One region of the Streptomyces sp. NPDC050549 genome, then DNA from elsewhere that is predicted to be linked to it. Evidence: riboswitches for the same ligand, from Rfam matches in the RefSeq annotation. Region 1 holds a riboswitch; each other region holds the start of a gene.
What was found. Region 1 has a riboswitch for thiamine pyrophosphate ahead of thiC (phosphomethylpyrimidine synthase ThiC). Riboswitches for the same ligand answer to the same signal wherever they lie in the genome.
Positions count from the first base shown of each region.

Region 2: it holds a riboswitch for thiamine pyrophosphate, as region 1 does, so the genes downstream of both, AB0I51_RS10300 (thiamine ABC transporter substrate-binding protein) here and thiC (phosphomethylpyrimidine synthase ThiC) in region 1, are expected to answer to the same signal.
Region 3: it holds a riboswitch for thiamine pyrophosphate, as region 1 does, so the genes downstream of both, thiO (glycine oxidase ThiO) here and thiC (phosphomethylpyrimidine synthase ThiC) in region 1, are expected to answer to the same signal.

Region 1 is NZ_JBFAJD010000010.1:240,421-246,385, reverse strand. Features, by position in the region: gene AB0I51_RS17800 (SsgA family sporulation/cell division regulator) at 1-315, shown strand, start outside; gene AB0I51_RS17795 (YibE/F family protein) at 507-2,009, opposite strand; TPP riboswitch at 2,081-2,270, shown strand; gene thiC (phosphomethylpyrimidine synthase ThiC) at 2,263-4,119, shown strand; gene AB0I51_RS17785 (DUF5994 family protein) at 4,637-5,140, shown strand; gene AB0I51_RS17780 (pyridoxamine 5'-phosphate oxidase family protein) at 5,235-5,720, opposite strand; gene AB0I51_RS17775 (serine hydrolase domain-containing protein) at 5,856-5,965, opposite strand, start outside.
Region 2 is NZ_JBFAJD010000005.1:136,190-142,154, reverse strand. Features, by position in the region: gene AB0I51_RS10315 (phosphatidate cytidylyltransferase) at 1-123, shown strand, start outside; gene AB0I51_RS10310 (SRPBCC family protein) at 371-817, shown strand; gene rlmN (23S rRNA (adenine(2503)-C(2))-methyltransferase RlmN) at 871-1,977, shown strand; TPP riboswitch at 2,009-2,115, shown strand; gene AB0I51_RS10300 (thiamine ABC transporter substrate-binding protein) at 2,112-3,188, shown strand; gene AB0I51_RS10295 (iron ABC transporter permease) at 3,248-4,849, shown strand; gene AB0I51_RS10290 (ABC transporter ATP-binding protein) at 4,850-5,872, shown strand; gene AB0I51_RS10285 (LAETG motif-containing sortase-dependent surface protein) at 5,936-5,965, opposite strand, start outside.
Region 3 is NZ_JBFAJD010000038.1:46,399-52,363, forward strand. Features, by position in the region: gene thiE (thiamine phosphate synthase) at 1-49, opposite strand, end outside; gene AB0I51_RS38035 (Rv2175c family DNA-binding protein) at 167-538, opposite strand; gene AB0I51_RS38040 (FAD-dependent oxidoreductase) at 603-1,832, opposite strand; gene AB0I51_RS38045 (hypothetical protein) at 1,865-2,215, opposite strand; TPP riboswitch at 2,268-2,379, shown strand; gene thiO (glycine oxidase ThiO) at 2,377-3,549, shown strand; gene thiS (sulfur carrier protein ThiS) at 3,546-3,746, shown strand; gene AB0I51_RS38060 (thiazole synthase) at 3,750-4,544, shown strand; gene pknB (Stk1 family PASTA domain-containing Ser/Thr kinase) at 4,649-5,965, shown strand, end outside.

The DNA of each region.
Region 1 (5,965 bases):
CATTTGCCGGGCGATGCCCCGGTGACCTGGGCCTTCGGCCGGGAGCTGCTGATCGACGGGGTGGGCCGGGCGTCCGGGGACGGTGACGTCCGGATCGAGCCCGTCGATCCCGAGACGCTGGGCGAAGTGCTGATCAGGCTTCAGGTGGGCGGCGACCAGGCGCTGTTCCGCACCGGTGCGGCCCCGCTCGTGGCGTTCCTCGACCGCACCGACCGGCTGGTTCCGCTCGGTCAGGAGGGTGCGCTCGCGGATTTCGACGCCCACCTCGACGAGGCACTGGACCGCATCCTGGCGGAGGAGCAGAGCGCCGGCTGAAGCGTTGCCGTGGCGGCGGGGGGAGTTGGCGTAACGCTTCACCAAGGGGTCTGAAGCCCCTGGACGCATCTGTGGAGTTCTGAAAGGCCTGCGGGGCCGAGAGGTCTGGGAGCGGTCCGGGGAAGCCCGGGAGGAGCCCTGGAGTCGCAGGAACGCTTCTGCGTGGCTCCGCGCGGCGATTCCCGCCGTCCTCAGTGCTTGCGGCGCCGGCCCTTCCCGCCGCGTGCCGGCGCCGGCTTGACACCGGGTGCTGCCGTGGGCCCGGCACCGACCGCCGCCGTGGCCACTGCCGCAACCCCCGCCGGAGCCGTTTCGCGTCCCGGTCGGTCGGCCGAGACCACCAGGGCCGCGAGCGCCGTGGTGACCGGTACCGAGGCGACCAGGCCGATCGAGCCCACCAGCGTGCGTACGATCTCCTCGGCGACCAACTCGCTGTTGGCGACCGACCCCACGCTGCTCTGCGCGATGGAGAAGAGCAGCAGCAACGGCAGGGCCGCGCCCGCGTAGGCGAGGACGAGCGTGTTGACCACGGACGCGATGTGGTCGCGGCCGATCCGGATACCGGCGCGGTACAGCCCGCGCCAGCCCATCGACGGGTTGGCCTCGTGCAGCTCCCAGACCGCCGAGGTCTGCGTGACCGTCACATCGTCGAGCACCCCCAGCGAACCGATGATGACGCCGGCGAGCAGCAGACCGCTCATGTCGATCGACGGATACAGCCCGTGGATCAGGCCCGTGTTGTCGTCCGTGTTGCCGGTGAGCGCGGCCCAGCCGATGAACACCGAACCAAGGATGCCGATCAGCACCAGCGACATCAGCGTGCCGAGCACCGCCACGGACGTACGGGCCGACAGCCCGTGGCACATGTAGAGCGCGATCAGCATGATGGCACTCGATCCGACCACCGCCACGATCAGCGGGTTCGAGCCGTGCAGGATCGCGGGCAGGATGAAGAAGTTGAGGATCATGAAGCTGATGGCCAGCGCGATCAGTGCCATGACACCGCGCAGTCGGCCCACCACCACGACGGCCAGTGCGAAGATGCCGGCGAGCAGCGCCATCGGGAACTTACGGTTCACATCGGTGACCGAGTACTGCAGATCCCTGGGCGCGGAGGGCTCGTAGGCGACCACGACCTTCTCGCCCTCATGCAGTTGCCGTGACTGGTCGGGCTGGACGATCTCCGTGAACGTGCGGCCCTTGTCCTTGCCGGTGCTGACCGTGACCGTGGCCTTCTTGCAGGTGCCGCCCGCCTCCTGCTGTGCCGAGGAACCCTCGGCCGTGGAGGTGTCCCCGGTCGAGCCCCCGCCCGAGGCGTTCACCGAGGCGCAGCTGACGCTGACCACTTTGGTGACCGTCGCCTGCTGTGTCTGCCGGTCGAAGCCGACGCCGGTGCGCTTGTGCGACGGAGCGCCGCCGGGCCACAACACCACCATGCCGACCACGACCGCCACTGTGAACGGGATCAGGATCGCCGCGATGACCTTCCGAAGGTGACGGGAGACGGGGGCGGCCGGACCATGACTGTGCGAGTGGCCATGCCCACCACCCGCGCCGGAACCGTGCCCGCCGTCGCCACCGGAGCTGTGGTCGTCCCGGGACCCGGAACCATGGTCGCCTTCGGGACCGTGGCCGTGGTCATGGCCATGCGACGGCCCGGTCGGCGGGTATGAGGGCTGCTGCGTCGTGGTCACCGCCCGATCATCGCAAGAACGCCGGAGGCCCACTGTTCAGCGCGCCACATATGACGCTAGCGTGGAGGCACCTTTGCACACGCGGGAGCTCGGAGCACCGGGCTGAGAGGGCGCTGACCTCCGTCTCTGCGATGTTTCACGGGAAACGTCACCTGAAGTGAGTGATGTTTCACATGAAACATCGGCTGACGGAAGCCGCTGCGTCGACCGCCGAACCTGTTACCGGGTAATGCCGGCGTAGGGAGTAGGTCTCATGACCAACAAGGACGTACGCACGCCTGCCTTCAGCCAGGACGAACAGCCCATTCCGGGCGGGGAGTTCGCACGGGCCGAGCAGCCGACGGAGGCCGAGGAGCCTGCGGAGGCTGGGAAGTCCATCGGCTGGCACAAGGGGTATGTCGAGGGCTCGCGCCCCGATCTGCGGGTGCCGGTCCGGCAGGTGCACCTCACCAACGGGCAGTCCGTGACGCTGTACGACACCTCCGGCCCGTACACCGATCCGCTCGTCGACACCGACGTCCGCAGGGGGCTGGCGCCGCTGCGGGAGAATTGGATCATCGCCCGGGGCGACACCGAGGAGTACGCGGGCCGCCCTGTCCGCCCCGAGGACGACGGAATCAAGCACACGTCACCGCGCGGTGGACTCCGCAATCTCGATGCGGTGTTCCCGGGACGCCCGCGGCAGCCGCGCCGTGGACGTGATGGTACGGCGGTGACTCAACTCGCCTACGCGCGACGGGGCGAGATCACGCCCGAGATGGAGTTCGTGGCCGTACGGGAGAAGGTCTCGCCCGAGGTGGTCCGGGAGGAGATCGCGGCGGGGCGTGCGGTGCTGCCGGCCAACGTCAACCATCCCGAGATCGAGCCGATGATCATCGGTAAGCGGTTCCTGGTGAAGGTCAACGCCAACATCGGCAATTCCGCGGTCACTTCCTCCATCGAGGAGGAGGTCGAGAAGATGACCTGGGCGACCCGCTGGGGCGCCGACACGGTCATGGACCTGTCCACCGGCCGCAACATCCACACCACCCGCGAATGGGTCCTGCGCAACTCCCCCGTCCCCATCGGCACCGTGCCGCTCTACCAGGCACTCGAAAAGGTCGACGGCCGTGCCGAGGAGCTGACCTGGGAGATCTACAAGGACACGGTCGTCGAACAGGCCGAACAGGGCGTGGACTACATGACCGTCCACGCGGGCGTGCGGTTGCCGTTCGTACCGCTGACGGCGAACCGCAAGACGGGCATCGTCTCGCGCGGCGGCTCGATCATGGCGGCCTGGTGCCTGGCACACCACAAGGAATCGTTCCTCTACGAGAACTTCGAGGAGTTGTGCGAGATCCTCGCCGCCTACGACGTCACGTACTCGCTGGGCGACGGTCTGCGACCCGGCTCGATCGCGGACGCCAACGACGAGGCGCAGTTCGCCGAGTTGAGGACTCTCGGGGAACTCAACACGATCGCGAAGCGTTTCAACGTACAGACCATGATCGAGGGCCCGGGACATGTCCCGATGCACAAGATCAAGGAGAACATCGACCTTCAGCAGGAGATCTGCGATGAAGCTCCGTTCTATACGCTCGGCCCGCTGACGACGGACGTCGCGCCTGCGTACGACCACATCACTTCCGGCATCGGTGCCGCGATGATCGCCTGGTGGGGCACGGCCATGCTCTGCTATGTCACGCCCAAGGAGCACTTGGGCCTGCCCAATCGTGACGACGTCAAGACCGGCGTCATCACCTACAAGATCGCCGCCCACGCAGCCGACCTCGCCAAGGGGCACCCAGGTGCACAGGAGTGGGACGACGCGCTGTCCGACGCCCGCTTCGAGTTCCGCTGGGAGGACCAGTTCAACCTGGCCCTCGACCCGGTCACTGCACGGGAGTTCCACGACGAGACACTGCCGGCGGAGCCTGCCAAGACGGCGCACTTCTGCTCGATGTGCGGGCCGAAGTTCTGCTCGATGAAGATTAGCCAAAGCATCACAGCGCAGTTCGGCGGTACGGCGGCTGCAGGGGCGACGGCTGAGGAGGTCGCTGAGGGGATGTTGCAGAAGTCGAAGGAGTTCGCGGCCAGCGGGAACCGGGTGTATCTGCCCCTGGCGGACTGAGTGCCTGTGTCTGACCCCCTGATCTGGATCTTTGGGCGCGGTGGACTGGTGGCATGTCCGAGATTGCCTACTGTCGCTGTCACCAGGCTGGGTATACGGTGAGTTGTGAGGCTGAGGCGCTTTTCACCATTTGTAGTTGGTGAACAGTCTGGCCCGCATCCTCCGTCTTTCGGCCCCTTGCCCCCGGGTCACAGTGTCCATCTGACCACTCTGAGGAGGCTGGAGCCGCACCGCCGACTGCGCAGCTCCAGCCCTTCGTCCTTCTCAGCCTTTTTCGAGGCCGGGGTGTACTCCCGCTACGCCCCGCTTGGGCTGGTGAGGACGGGTCAGTGTGAGACGGCGAGGCAGGGGGCCTCGGTGCCGTCTTCGCACGCGGCCGCCGCCCGTGTTCGGCTGCATGCGGCGGCGGCCGTGGACCATTGCACCACCGATGTCCGGTCTGGGAAAACGCCTTGGCAGGTTCTTGACGGCGAACGACACGACGTCGGCCCGACGACTGGTCAGAGAGGTTCACATCATGGAACCGACTACAAATCACCTCTCGGCCGGCGCCCAGCGCTCCTCACCTCTGCCTGTTCGGCTTTCGCTGGCGCCCTACGAAGCCGTCTCAGGCGGATTCGACGGCGCATGGTGGCCCTACTCCCGTAATCTCGCCACTGAACTTCCCGGCCTGGTTGAGGCAATGGATGGGACGGGCAGCATCACCAGGGTCATAGTGGGGATCGAGCCGTGGCCCGACATCCCGCACCGGGTCTCCGTCGGCGGGCACACCGTAACCGCAGGGTGGTTCGTGTCCGGTCACGAACAGAACGAGATCGTGCTCTGCTCGTATCTCAAGGGCTTTCGCACCCTGCTTGTTATCCCTCCCACAACAACGCCCAGCGCTGCCGACTGGCTGATGAGCACACCAGTCACGGTCGACGGCAGCCGCACCGCCACCGAACTCCTGGCCACCGCGACGGCCCGCCCCGACAAGGCATCCCACGAGGCGCCTCGCAAGACGGCGGACGGAGTTGCTTGAGGAGAGCTGTCGCCTGCGGTGTCACCTTGCCCGGGCGGTGGAGGATCGTCGCGGGCCCTGCCGCGGCAGTCGGGCGGGGTCTGGCTGAGCGGATTCAGGTGCCAGGGGAGGGCGGGCTGATGAGTCTGATCCCGGTGAGTTCTTCGGGGTGGACGCGGATGACATGGTCCATGGTCTGGTCGACCCATGGGTGCAGGAGTTGCCGGTAGCGGTCCAATTCGGTGCGGCTCGTGATCAGGTGCGCGTAGCCGGTCGCTATGACGCTCCAGCCAAGGTGACTTCGGGGGTCGATGGCGTCTGCCTCGTAGGCGACAACCACTGCCTGCCCGTCATTCTCGTTGGTGTGGACGGCCAGGGCGGAGCCCGCGTCGGTGCGGATGATGATGTCTCCCTGGTCCAGGAGATGGTTGACGGGCCGGACGGCCGGTAGGGCACGTGAGGTGAACACGATCCGTCCCAGCGAGATGCTGCCCAGCAGCTTGAGGGCCTCGGCAGGCTCCAGTTCGACGCATCGACGGGGACCGGAGACTCGTGCGGCCTGCCGGTCCATGACGACTCTGCGGACGGATTCATCACTCATGAGGGTTGTCCTCTCGGCTCTGCCGGGGCGGACCTGTTGTGGAGCCGAGATGGGGGAGTGCCCGGCTGTCGACAGTGGAACCGCGATTCCCAGTGAACGATTGAGCGGCTCCTGTGGTCTAGGGCCGTTCGGCCCTCAGAACGGCAGCTCTGGCGGGGCGACGCCTCGCTTGATGGTCATGATCCGCTCGTGGAAGTCGCGTGATGAGGGTTCGCGTGGGTATCGGGAGCGCAGTTCCTCGTCCA
Region 2 (5,965 bases), on a different contig from region 1:
GGCATCAAGGACATGGGCACGCTGCTGCCGGGCCACGGCGGCATCATGGACCGGTTGGACTCCTTGCTGCCGACTGCGCCGGTCGTGTGGTTGATGTTCGTGCTGTTCGTTGGGGCAGGGTGAGGGCCGCGGTGCCGCGCCGCGGTAGCGGCAAATAGATACGGCATGGACCGGTCGGACTCCTTGCTGCCGACGGCTCCGGTGGTGTGGCTGCTGACGGTGTTGTTCGTCGGGTCCGCCTGACGATCGGCGTACGACATTACGGGCGCCCCCGTTCCGTGGAGGACTCCTCTGTGGCACGGGGACGCCCGGTCGTACGATTTCGGTACAAGCCCTGAAAAAGGGACCGCCCTCAAAGAAGGAGGGCATCATGTCCGCCTTCCATGAAGAGTTCGACGTGGACTGCCGTCCCGAGGACGCCTGGGCGTACGTCATCGACCCGTCCCACCTCCCCGAGTGGCAGGAGAGCGCGGTGTCCGCGGAACAGCTCGACGACCGGCCCTTCGGCCTCGGCTCCCGGGTCCGCGTCACCCGGCACGTGGGTCGCCGTGACATGGCGATGACCATGGAGTGCACCGAGTTCCTGCCGCCGCGTGCCTGGACCGTGCGCGGGATCGACGGCCCCATCAGGGGCAACTTCCGCGGCGAGATCTCACCCGTCGACGACGGACGCCGTACCCGGGTGACGATGGGCCTCGACTTCGAGGGACACGGCATGGGCAAGGTCCTGCTGCCCCTCGTCGTCCGCCCCCAGGTCCGACGCGAGATGCCCCACAACGAGAAGCTCCTGAGGGAGCACCTGGAGCACATCGGCTGAAGCTGATCACCGTAAACGGATCACGGTAAACGATCTGCGACACTGGTACAGCCATGCCTAAGCCCGGAGAACTCACATTCGTCGCCCCCCGCGGAGCCCAGAAGCCGCCGCGGCACCTTGCCGATCTCACGCCCGCCGAGCGCAAGGAAGCCGTCGCCGCGGTCGGGGAGAAGCCCTTTCGCGCCAAGCAGCTCTCGCAGCACTACTTCGCGCGCCTCGCGCACGACCCGGCGGAGTGGACCGACATCCCCGCCGGTTCGCGCGCAAAGCTGCAGGAGGCGCTGCTCCCCGAGCTGATGACGGTCGTACGGCACCTGTCGACCGACCAGGACACCACCCGCAAGACGCTGTGGCGGCTGTTCGACGGGACGCTCGTCGAGTCCGTGCTGATGCGGTACCCGGACCGGGTCACCATGTGCATCAGTTCGCAGGCGGGCTGCGGGATGAACTGCCCGTTCTGCGCGACCGGTCAGGCCGGTCTGGACCGCAATCTGTCCACCGGTGAGATCGTGCACCAGATCGTGGACGGCATGCGCGCGCTGCGGGACGGCGAGATTCCCGGCGGGCCCGCGCGGCTCTCGAACATCGTCTTCATGGGCATGGGCGAGCCCCTCGCCAACTACAAGAGGGTCGTCCAGTCCATCCGCGCCCTCACCGACCCCGAGCCGGACGGTCTCGGTCTCTCGCAGCGAGGGATCACCGTCTCGACGGTCGGACTGGTCCCGGCGATCCACCGCTTCTCCGACGAGGGCTTCAAGTGCCGGCTCGCGATCTCGCTGCACGCGCCCGACGACGACCTGCGCGACACCCTGGTCCCCGTGAACACGCGCTGGAAGGTGCGTGAGGTGCTCGACGCGGGCTGGGAGTACGCGGCGAAGTCGGGGCGCCGGCTGTCCATCGAGTACGCGCTGATCCGGGACATCAACGACCAGGCGTGGCGCGGCGACCGCCTCGGCCGGCTCCTCAAGGGCAAGCCCGTGCACGTCAATCTGATCCCGCTGAACCCGACGCCGGGCTCCAAGTGGACGGCCTCCCGCCCCGAGGACGAGAAGGCGTTCGTCGAGGCCATCGCGGCCCATGGGGTGCCGGTCACCGTCCGGGACACCCGTGGCCAGGAGATCGACGGAGCGTGCGGCCAGCTCGCGGCCACCGAGAGGTAATCTTCACCCGTACCACCTGTACGTACACCTTCATATCCGACAGGGGAGCGCGCAGCGCTGAGAGTGCGGCAATCGGGCCGCAGACCCTCTGAACCTCGCCCAGGTCATTCTGGGTAGGAAGTTCGGTCATCACCGTGAACACCAAGAAGTACTGTGCTGTCCTCGTCGGCCTCGGCCTGGTCACGCTCTCCGCGTGCGGGTCGGGGTCGGACCAGGGCAGTGGCTCCGGCTCCAAGACCGTCACCCTCGTCAGCCACGACTCGTGGGCCGTCTCGAAGAGCGTCCTCAAGGACTTCGAGAAGCAGTCCGGCTACACCGTCAAGGTTCTCAAGGACGGCGATGCGGGCCAGGCCGTCAACAAGGCGATCCTGACCAAGGACAACCCCCAGGGCGACGTCTTCTTCGGCGTCGACAACACCCTGCTCTCCCGGGCACTCGACAACGGCCTCTTCCAGTCCTACGACGCGAAGGGCTCCGCCACCGTCAAGCCCGCGTACCGCGTCGACGAGACCAAGCACCGCGTCACACCCATCGACACCGGCGACATCTGCGTCAACTACGACAAGGCCTACTTCGGCAAGCACAAGCTGACCCCGCCGACCTCCTTCGCCGACCTCGTGAAGCCCGAGTACAAGAACCTCCTCGTCACCGAGAACGCGGCCACCTCCTCACCCGGCCTCGGCTTCCTGCTCGGCAGCGCGGCCCAGTTCGGCGACGACGGGTGGCAGGCCTACTGGAAGAAGCTCAAGGCGAACGGCGTGAAGGTCGTCGACGGCTGGGAGCAGGCCTACGACCAGGAGTTCTCCGGTTCGGCCGGCGGGAGGAAGGCGGGTGGCGACCGGCCTCTCGTCGTCTCGTACGCTTCCTCGCCGCCCGCCGAGGTCATCTACGGCGATCCGAAGCCGACCACCGCGCCCACCGGGGTGTCGTACGGCACCTGCTTCCGCCAGACCGAGTACGCGGGACTGCTCAGCAATGCCAGGAACACCAAGGGCGGCAAGGCCTTCATCGACTTCCTCCTCACCAAGAAGTTCCAGGAGGACATGCCGCTCAACATGTTCGTCTACCCGGTGATCGAGGGTGCGACCGTGCCGGCCGAGTTCACGAAGTACGGTCCGCAGGCCAAGGACCCCGAGACCATGGCCCCCGCGAAGATCGCCGCCGACCGCGACCAGTGGGTCAAGTCGTGGACCTCGCTCGTACTGAAGTAGCGGAAGCGGCACCGCGCAAGCCCCTCAGGAACAGGGGCGACGCGACGCGGCTCGGACTCATGGCCGTGCCCGTCGCGTTCTTCGCGGTGTTCTTCGCCTACCCCGTCGCCGCGATCGTCGGGCGCGGTCTCAAGGTGGACGGCGCCTGGCAGTGGGGCCGGATCGGGGACGTGCTGGCGCAGTCCGACATCCGGCACGTCCTGTGGTTCACCACCTGGCAGGCGCTCGCCTCGACCGCGCTCACGCTGCTGATCGCGCTCCCCGGCGCGTATGTCTTCGCGCGCTTCGACTTCCCGGGCCGGCAGGTGCTGCGGGCCGTCGTGACCGTCCCCTTCGTGCTGCCCACGGTCGTCGTCGGTACGGCCTTCCTCGCGCTCGTCGGCCGGGGCGGACTCCTCGACGACCTGTGGGGCGTACGGCTGGACACCACCGTGTGGGCCATCCTGCTCGCGCACGTCTTCTTCAACTACGCGGTGGTCGTACGGACGGTGGGCGGCCTGTGGGCACAGCTCGACCCGCGGCAGGAGGAGGCCGCGCGGATGCTCGGCGCCTCCCGGCTGCGGGCCTGGCGCAAGGTGACGCTGCCCGCGCTCGCGCCCGCCGTGGCCGCCGCCGCGCTGATGGTCTTCCTCTTCACCTTCACCTCCTTCGGCGTGGTGCAGATCCTCGGCGGCCCGACCTTCTCGACCCTCGAAGTGGAGATCTACCGCCAGACCTCCGAGGTCTTCGACCTGTCGACGGCGGCCGTGCTGACGATCGTCCAGTTCGTCGCGGTGGGCGCGATCCTCGCCGTCCACGCCTGGACGGTACGGCGCCGGGAGACGGCCCTGCGGCTCGTGGACCCGGCGGTGACCGCACGGCGCCCGCGCGGGGCCGGCCAGTGGTCCCTGCTCGCCGGAGTGCTGGTCTCCGTCCTCCTGCTGCTGGTGCTGCCGCTCGCCGTGCTGGTGCAACGGTCGCTCGACTCACCGGACTTCGGCTACTACCGGGCGCTGACCCACGACGACGGCGGCACCTTCCTGGTCCCGCCGATCGCCGCGATCGGCAACTCGCTGGAGTACGCCGTCGCCGCCACCGCGATCGCCGTGGTGATCGGGGGGTTCGCCGCCGCGGCGCTGACCCGGCGCGACGCGGGGAAGCTGGTGCGGGGGTTCGACGCGCTGCTGATGCTGCCGCTCGGGGTGTCGGCGGTGACCGTCGGCTTCGGGTTTCTGATCTCGCTCGACAAACCCCCGCTGGATCTGCGGAGTTCATGGATCCTGGTGCCGCTCGCGCAGGCGCTGGTGGGCGTCCCCTTCGTCGTACGGACGATGCTGCCCGTGCTGCGGGCGGTGGACGGGCGGCTGAGGGAAGCGGCGGCCGTGCTCGGGGCCTCGCCCTGGCGGGTGTGGCGTGAGGTCGATCTGCCGCTGGTGCGGCGGGCGTTGCTGATCGCCGCCGGATTCGCGTTCGCGGTGTCGCTGGGGGAGTTCGGGGCGACCGTGTTCATCGCGCGGCCCGACAACCCGACGCTGCCGGTCGCGGTGGCCCGGCTGCTGTCCCGGCCCGGTGACCTCAACTACGGCCAGGCGATGGCCCTTTCGACGATTCTGATGGCGGTGTGCGCGGTGGCCCTGCTGGTCCTTGAGCGGCTGCGCACCGACCGGACGGGGGAGTTCTAGATGCTGCTCGGTCTTGAGAGCGGGACCGTACGGTTCGGTGGACGGCCGGTGCTGGACGCCGTAGATCTCGGGGTCGCCGAGCACGAGATCGTGTGTGTCCTCGGGCCCAGCGGCAGCGGCAAGTCGACGCTGCTGCGCGCGGTGGCCGGGCTGCAACCCCTGCACTCCGGGCGGGTGTTGCTCGACGGACGCGACCAGGCCGGGGTGCCCGCGCACAAGCGGGGGGTGGGCCTGATGTTCCAGGACCATCAGCTGTTCCCCCAGCGGGACGTGGCCGGCAACGTGGCCTTCGGGCTGCGGATGCACGGGGCGTCGAAGGGACAACAGGACGCCCGGGTCGGCGAGTTGCTCGATCTCGTCGGACTGCCGGGTGCCGCCCGCCGTGCCGTCGCGGGGCTGTCCGGCGGTGAGCAGCAGCGGGTGGCGCTGGCCCGAGCCCTCGCGCCCCGCCCCCGGCTCCTCATGCTCGACGAACCGCTCGGCCAGCTCGACCGGTCACTGCGGGAGCGGCTGGTCGTCGAACTCCGCGAACTGTTCGGGGCGTTGGGCACGACCGTGCTCGCGGTCACGCACGACCAGGGCGAGGCGTTCGCACTGGCCGACCGGGTCGTGGTGATGCGGGACGGGCGGATCGCCCAGTCCGGTACGCCACTTGAGGTCTGGCAGCGCCCCGCAGACGAGTTCGTGGCCCGTTTCCTCGGCTTCGACAACGTGGTCGGGGCCACGGTCGCCGGAGAGGCCGCCGACACGCCCTGGGGCAAGGTGCCGGTTCCCGAGGACGCCCCTCAGGGCGCCCACATGCTCCTCGTGCGCCCCGCTGGCGTCCGCCTGGTCCCCGCCGACGAGGGCCTGCGCTGCACGGTCGCCGCCCGCACGTTCAGGGGCACCCACGTCGCCGTGCAACTGCAGCCGGAGGGCGCGCCGCGGCTTGAGGCGGCGTGTGCGCTGCGGGAGGCGCCGGAGGTCGGGGACACGGTCGGGGTGGAGTTCGACGCGGCCGAGATCGTCGTACTCGACGGCTAGCGGGCATGCGTGTGGCCCGCCCCCACGAACCGGGCGGGCCACAACAGAGCAACAGCGGGTGGATCAGCGGCCGTTGGTCGCACCGCGGCGGCG
Region 3 (5,965 bases), on a different contig from region 1:
CCCGGGCGTCGGCGAGTTCCGCGCGTACGGCGGCTGCGGTGTCGGGCATGCGTGTGTCCCCCGTTGTCGTTCGTCGTCGTTGCGCGGTGGTGCGGTGTACGGGCCGCGGGCGGGCGCGCCGCGGCCCGTACACCGGTCGGTCGTCCGGGTCGGCCGGTCGTCCGGGTCAGACGGCGAGCGCCTGGGCGCGGCGCTTCACCTCCGTGCCGCGATTCTCGCTCAGGGCCTGCGCGGGGGTGCCGGGCAGGCTGGGGTCGGGGGTGAAGAGCCACTCCAGCATCTCTTCGTCGGAGAAGCCGTCGTCCCGCAGGAGCGTCAGGGTCCCCGCGAGGCCCTTGACGACCTTCTGCTCGGCCCCGTCGATGAAGGCGGCGGGGACGTGCAGCGCGCGGTTCTCACCACGGCGTACGGCGATGACTTGGCCGTCCTTGACCAGCTGCCGCACGCGTGTCACCTCGACATCGAGCATCTCTGCGATGTCGGGCAGCGTGAGCCAGGCGGGGACGAGAGCATCAATCTTTGCGTCAATCTCGGTCACGCAAACAGCGTGCCATCCCGGACCGACAGTCGGAAGTCGGGCCGGTCCGACCCGGGGTCACGAACTAGGCGATAGCGGCTTTCATCGGCAGAGAAGGGTCCGCCAGCGGCCCGGGATTCATCGGGGTGCCCGACTCGATCAGACGGCGGCCCTGGGCCAGGTCACGGGGGCGGCCGACCGCGAGAAGGGCCACCAGGCGGTCCTCGCGCAGCCAGCAGACGGTCCAGGCCGGGGTGGCCGGGTCGCCGCGCCACAGGATCGTGTCGGCGGACGCGTGATGGCCGACGTACTGGACGAAGCGGCCGAACTGCTCGGACCAGAAGTAGGGCACCGGGTCGTAGACCGCCGGGGTCTGGCCGACGATGTTCGCGGCGACCGTGCGCGGGCCCTGGAGGGCGTTGTCCCAGTGGTGGACGAGAAGTCGCTCGCCGTACCTTCCCGAAGGGAAGGAGGCGCAGTCGCCGACCGCGTAGGCGTCCGGCACCGAGGTGCGCAGCCGGTCGTCGGCCACGACCTCGCGGTGGACGCCCAGCTCGACGCCGGAGTCCGCGAGCCAGCCGGTGGCGGGGCGGGCGCCGATGCCGACCACGACGGCGCCCGCGGGCAGCCGGGTGCCGTCGTCGAGGACCACGGCGCCGGGTTCGACGCGCTCCACGCGCGTGTGCGTGCGCAGCACGGCACCGGCGTCCGCGTACCAGGCGGCCATCGGCGCGGCCACCTCGGCGGGCAGCGCGCCGGCGAGCGGCCGGTCGGCGGCTTCCACGACGGTCACCGCGCAGCCCGCCTCGCGCGCGGCGGTGGCGAACTCCGCGCCGATCCAGCCGGCGCCCACGACCACGACGTCGTGCTGCCGGGTGAGCACCGGCCGCAGCCGCTCGGCGTCGTCCAGGGTGCGCAGCAGATGCACCCCGGGAATGCCGTCGGCGCCCGGGAGCCGGATCGGTTCGGCACCGGTGGCGAGGACGAGGACGTCGTAGGGCACCGGGCCCTCGGCGGTGTCCAGTTCGTGGTCTCCGGGGCGCAGGCCCGACACCTCTCGCCCGAGCCGGAGTTCGATGCCGAGTGCCTCGAAGTCGACGTCGAAGGCGGAGCCCTCGGCCTTGCCGAGCAGGACGGCCTTGGACAGCGGCGGCCGGTCGTAGGGCTGATGGGGTTCGGCGCCGAGAAGGGTGATGCTGCCGGTGAAGCCCTGTTCGCGCAGGGCGACCGCGGTCTGCACCCCGGCCATGCCCGCCCCGACGACGACCACGCGCCGTCCCGCTCCCGCGTCCTGTCCCCGCGTCTGCTCGCTCATCCGATCACCATAGACACCTGACAAAACGTCAGTCAGGGGGCGCGTTCAGTGACCTGTTCCACAACACTCGTCCCGCTGCCCAACTGCGACTCCCACTCCCACGTCTCGTCGAGGCGGATGCGGCCGTCGGACAGCTCGACGACTTCGGACACGCAGTGCCCTGAGGACGTCGTCCCGTCCGTCTTCAGCTGCACGTACCGGAAGTCGAGACGGTCCCCCGCGCGCGTGCCGACGAGATGCCCGCGTACGACGTCGCCGCCCGCGTACTCGGCCCAGATCTCGCCGTCCTTCTCGTGGTACGCGAACCGGGTGCGGGTGCCGACCTGACCCGGTGCCTGGTCCGCGACGGGGGCGAGGACGAGACCGTCGAGCGAGCGGGCCATGGACGGAGGCTCCCTTACTGGGACATGGGGTACGGGCTAGGGTGGCCAACGTACAAGCACTCGCGGGAGTCCGGACGCACTGGGCTGAGAGGGAGGCTGGCGGCCTCCGACCGTACGAACCTGATCCGGGTCATGCCGGCGAAGGGAGGGGCTGGACGCCCATGCCTACACGTACGTCAGACGTCCTCGTCGTCGGGGGCGGGATCATCGGCCTGGTCACGGCCTGGCGGGCCGCGCAACGCGGGTTGGCCACCGCCGTCGTGGACCCCGAGCCGGGCGGCGGGGCCGCCCAGGTGGCCGCCGGGATGCTGGCCGCCGTAACGGAACTGCACTACGGCGAGCAGACCCTGCTCGCCCTCAACCTGGCCTCGGCGCACCGCTACCCGGACTTCGCCGCCGAGCTGACCGACCTCACCGGCCTCGACCTCGGCTACCGGCGCTGCGGCACCCTCGCCGTCGCCCTGGACGCCGACGACCGCGCCCATCTGCGTGAACTGCACGCCCTGCAGCAGCAGTCGGGCCTGGACTCCGAGTGGCTCTCCGGGCGCGAGTGCCGGCGCCTGGAGCCGATGCTCGCGCCGGGTGTGCGCGGGGGGCTCCGGGTCGACGGGGACCACCAGGTCGACCCGCGGCGGCTGGCGCGGGCGCTGGTGGCCGCCTGTGAGCGCGCCGGGGTCGCCTTCCACCGGACGTGGGCCGAGCGGCTCACGGTCGGGCGGGACCGCGCCACAGGGGTCGTCACGCGTGAGGGGGAAGCGCTGGGCGCGGACCAGGTGGTGCTCGCCGGCGGCAGCCTCAGCGGGCGGCTGGCCGGGGTCCCCGACGACGTCCTGCCGCCCGTACGGCCCGTGAAGGGGCAGGTGCTGCGGCTGACCGTGCCGGAGCGGTACGCGCCGTTCCTGAGCCGGACCGTGCGGGCCGTGGTGCGCGGCAGCCACGTCTACCTGGTGCCGCGCGAGAACGGCGAGCTGGTCGTCGGCGCGACCAGCGAGGAACTGGGCTGGGACACCACGGTGACCGCGGGCGGCGTCTACGAACTGCTGCGCGACGCCCACGAGTTGGTCCCCGGGATCACCGAACTGCCGCTCACCGAGACCCGGGCAGGCCTGCGCCCCGGCTCCCCCGACAACGCGCCCCTGCTCGGCCCGACCACACTCCCGGGGCTGCTGCTGGCCACCGGGCACTACCGCAACGGCGTACTGCTCACGCCGGTCACCGGTGACGCCCTCGCGCACGCGCTGGCCACCGGTGAACTCCCGGACGAGGCAAGCCCGTTCACCCCGAAGCGGTTCGCCCGCAGAGAACGCACGGCACTCGTGGAGCAGCCCGCATGAACGTCTCCGTCAACGGAGAGCCCCGGGAGATCGCTCCCGGCACCGCTCTCGACGCCCTCGTGCGCACCCTGGCCCCGTCGCCCTCCGGGGTGGCCGCCGCCCTCAACGAAACCGTCGTCCCGCGCGCGCAGTGGCCCTCGACCTCCCTCTCCGAGGGGGACCGCGTCGAGGTCCTCACCGCCGTCCAAGGAGGCTGACCCATGGCCGACGACCCCTTCGTCCTCGGTGGTACGTCCTTCACGTCCCGGTTGATCATGGGCACCGGGGGCGCGCCCAGCCTCGACGTCCTGGAGCGCGCGCTGGTGGCCTCCGGGACGGAGCTCACGACGGTCGCGATGCGCCGCGTCGACGCTTCCGTGCACGGTTCGGTGCTGTCCGTCCTGGAACGGCTCGGCATCCGGGTGCTGCCCAACACCGCAGGCTGCTTCACGGCCGGCGAGGCGGTGCTGACGGCGCGGCTGGCGCGGGAGGCGCTCGGGACGTCACTGGTCAAACTTGAGGTGATCGCGGACGAGCGCACCCTGCTGCCCGACCCGATCGAGCTGCTCGACGCCGCCGAGACCCTGGTCGACGACGGCTTCACGGTGCTGCCGTACACGAACGACGACCCCGTCCTCGCGCGGAAGCTGGAGGACGTCGGGTGCGCGGCGATCATGCCGCTGGGGTCGCCGATCGGCTCCGGGCTCGGGATCCGCAACCCGCACAACTTCCAGCTGATCACCGAGCACGCCCGCGTGCCGGTGATTCTGGACGCGGGGGCGGGCACGGCGTCCGACGCGGCGTTCGCGATGGAGCTGGGGTGCGCGGGTGTGATGCTCGCCTCGGCGGTGACGCGGGCGCAGGAGCCGGTGCTGATGGCGTCCGCGATGCGCAGCGCGGTGGAGGCGGGGCGGCTGGCGTTCCGGGCGGGGCGTATCCCCCGTAGGCACTTCGCCGAGGCGTCGTCTCCGACGACCGGCCTGGCCCGTCTGGACCCCGAACGGCCGGCGTTCTGAACTCCCGCTCCCCAGCGTGCGATCCGTCACAGCTCGGCTGCAGTACCGCCCCGAAACTGGCCGAAAAGGCGGTGCTGTCAGCCTCGGCTCGTACACTCACCTGCGTGGATACGACCCTTCATGACCCTCTCGTCGGGCAGCTGCTCGACGGCCGCTATCGCGTCGACGCGCGGATCGCCGTCGGCGGGATGGCCACGGTCTACCGGGCCGTGGACACCCGCCTGGACCGGGTTCTCGCGCTCAAGGTGATGCACCCGACGCTGGCGGCCGACGCCTCCTTCGTGGACCGTTTCATCCGCGAGGCCAAGTCGGTGGCGCGGCTGGCGCATCCGAACGTGGTGCAGGTCTTCGACCAGGGCGCCCAGGGGGCGTACGTCTATCTGGCGATGGAGTACGTCGCCGGCTGCACCCTGCGGGACGTGCTGCGCGAGCGCGGGGCGCTGCAGCCGCGGGCCGCGCTGGACATCCTGGAGCCGGTGCTGGCCGCGCTGGGTGCCGCGCACCGGGCCGGGTTCGTGCACCGGGACATGAAGCCGGAGAACGTGCTCATAGGGGACGACGGCCGGGTCAAGGTCGCCGACTTCGGGCTGGTCCGGTCCGTGGACACGGTCACCAGCACCACGGAGAACGTGCTCGGCACGGTCTCGTATCTCGCGCCGGAGCAGATCGAGGGCGGCACGGCGTCCCCACGGGTCGACGTGTACGCGTGCGGTGTCGTCCTGTACGAGATGCTCACCGGCCAGAAGCCGCACGACGGGGACTCCCCCGCGATCGTGCTCTACAAGCACCTGCACGAGGACGTCCCGCCGCCCTCGGCCGTCGTCCCCGGGCTGGCGTACGAGCTGGACGAGCTGGTCGCCACGGCCACCGCGCGCACCCCCGACATCCGGCCGTACGACGCGGTCTCGCTGTTCGGTCTGGTCCGCGAGGCGCGGGCGGGGCTGAGCGACGAGCAGTTGGACGCGGTGCCGCCGCAGGCACTGACCTCGGAACATCCCGACTCCGAGAACCGTACGAGTGTGATCCCGCGCTCGCTGACCGTGCCGCGTCCGCTGCCGGTCAACGAGGACGACGAGCCCGGTGACCCGTTCAACCGGACCAGCCGGTTCGAGAGCGGGCCGCCGCTGCCGCCCCGGCGGCGCGAAGCGCGGCGGCCCCGGCGCGGGCTGCTGGCGGTCATTGCCGCCGTCCTGCTGATCATCGGGGTCGGGACGGGCGTCTGGTACATCAACTCCGGCCAGTTCACCGAGGTCCCGCCGCTGCTGGCCAAGACCGAGGCGCAGGCGAAGGAGCGGCTGAAGGAGGCCGGTCTCGACGTCAAGTCGGTCAAGCACGCCTACAGCGACACCGTGAAGCGCGGCACGGTCATCAGCACCGACCCGGTGGCCGGCGCCCGCATCCGGGACAACGACTCGGTGGCC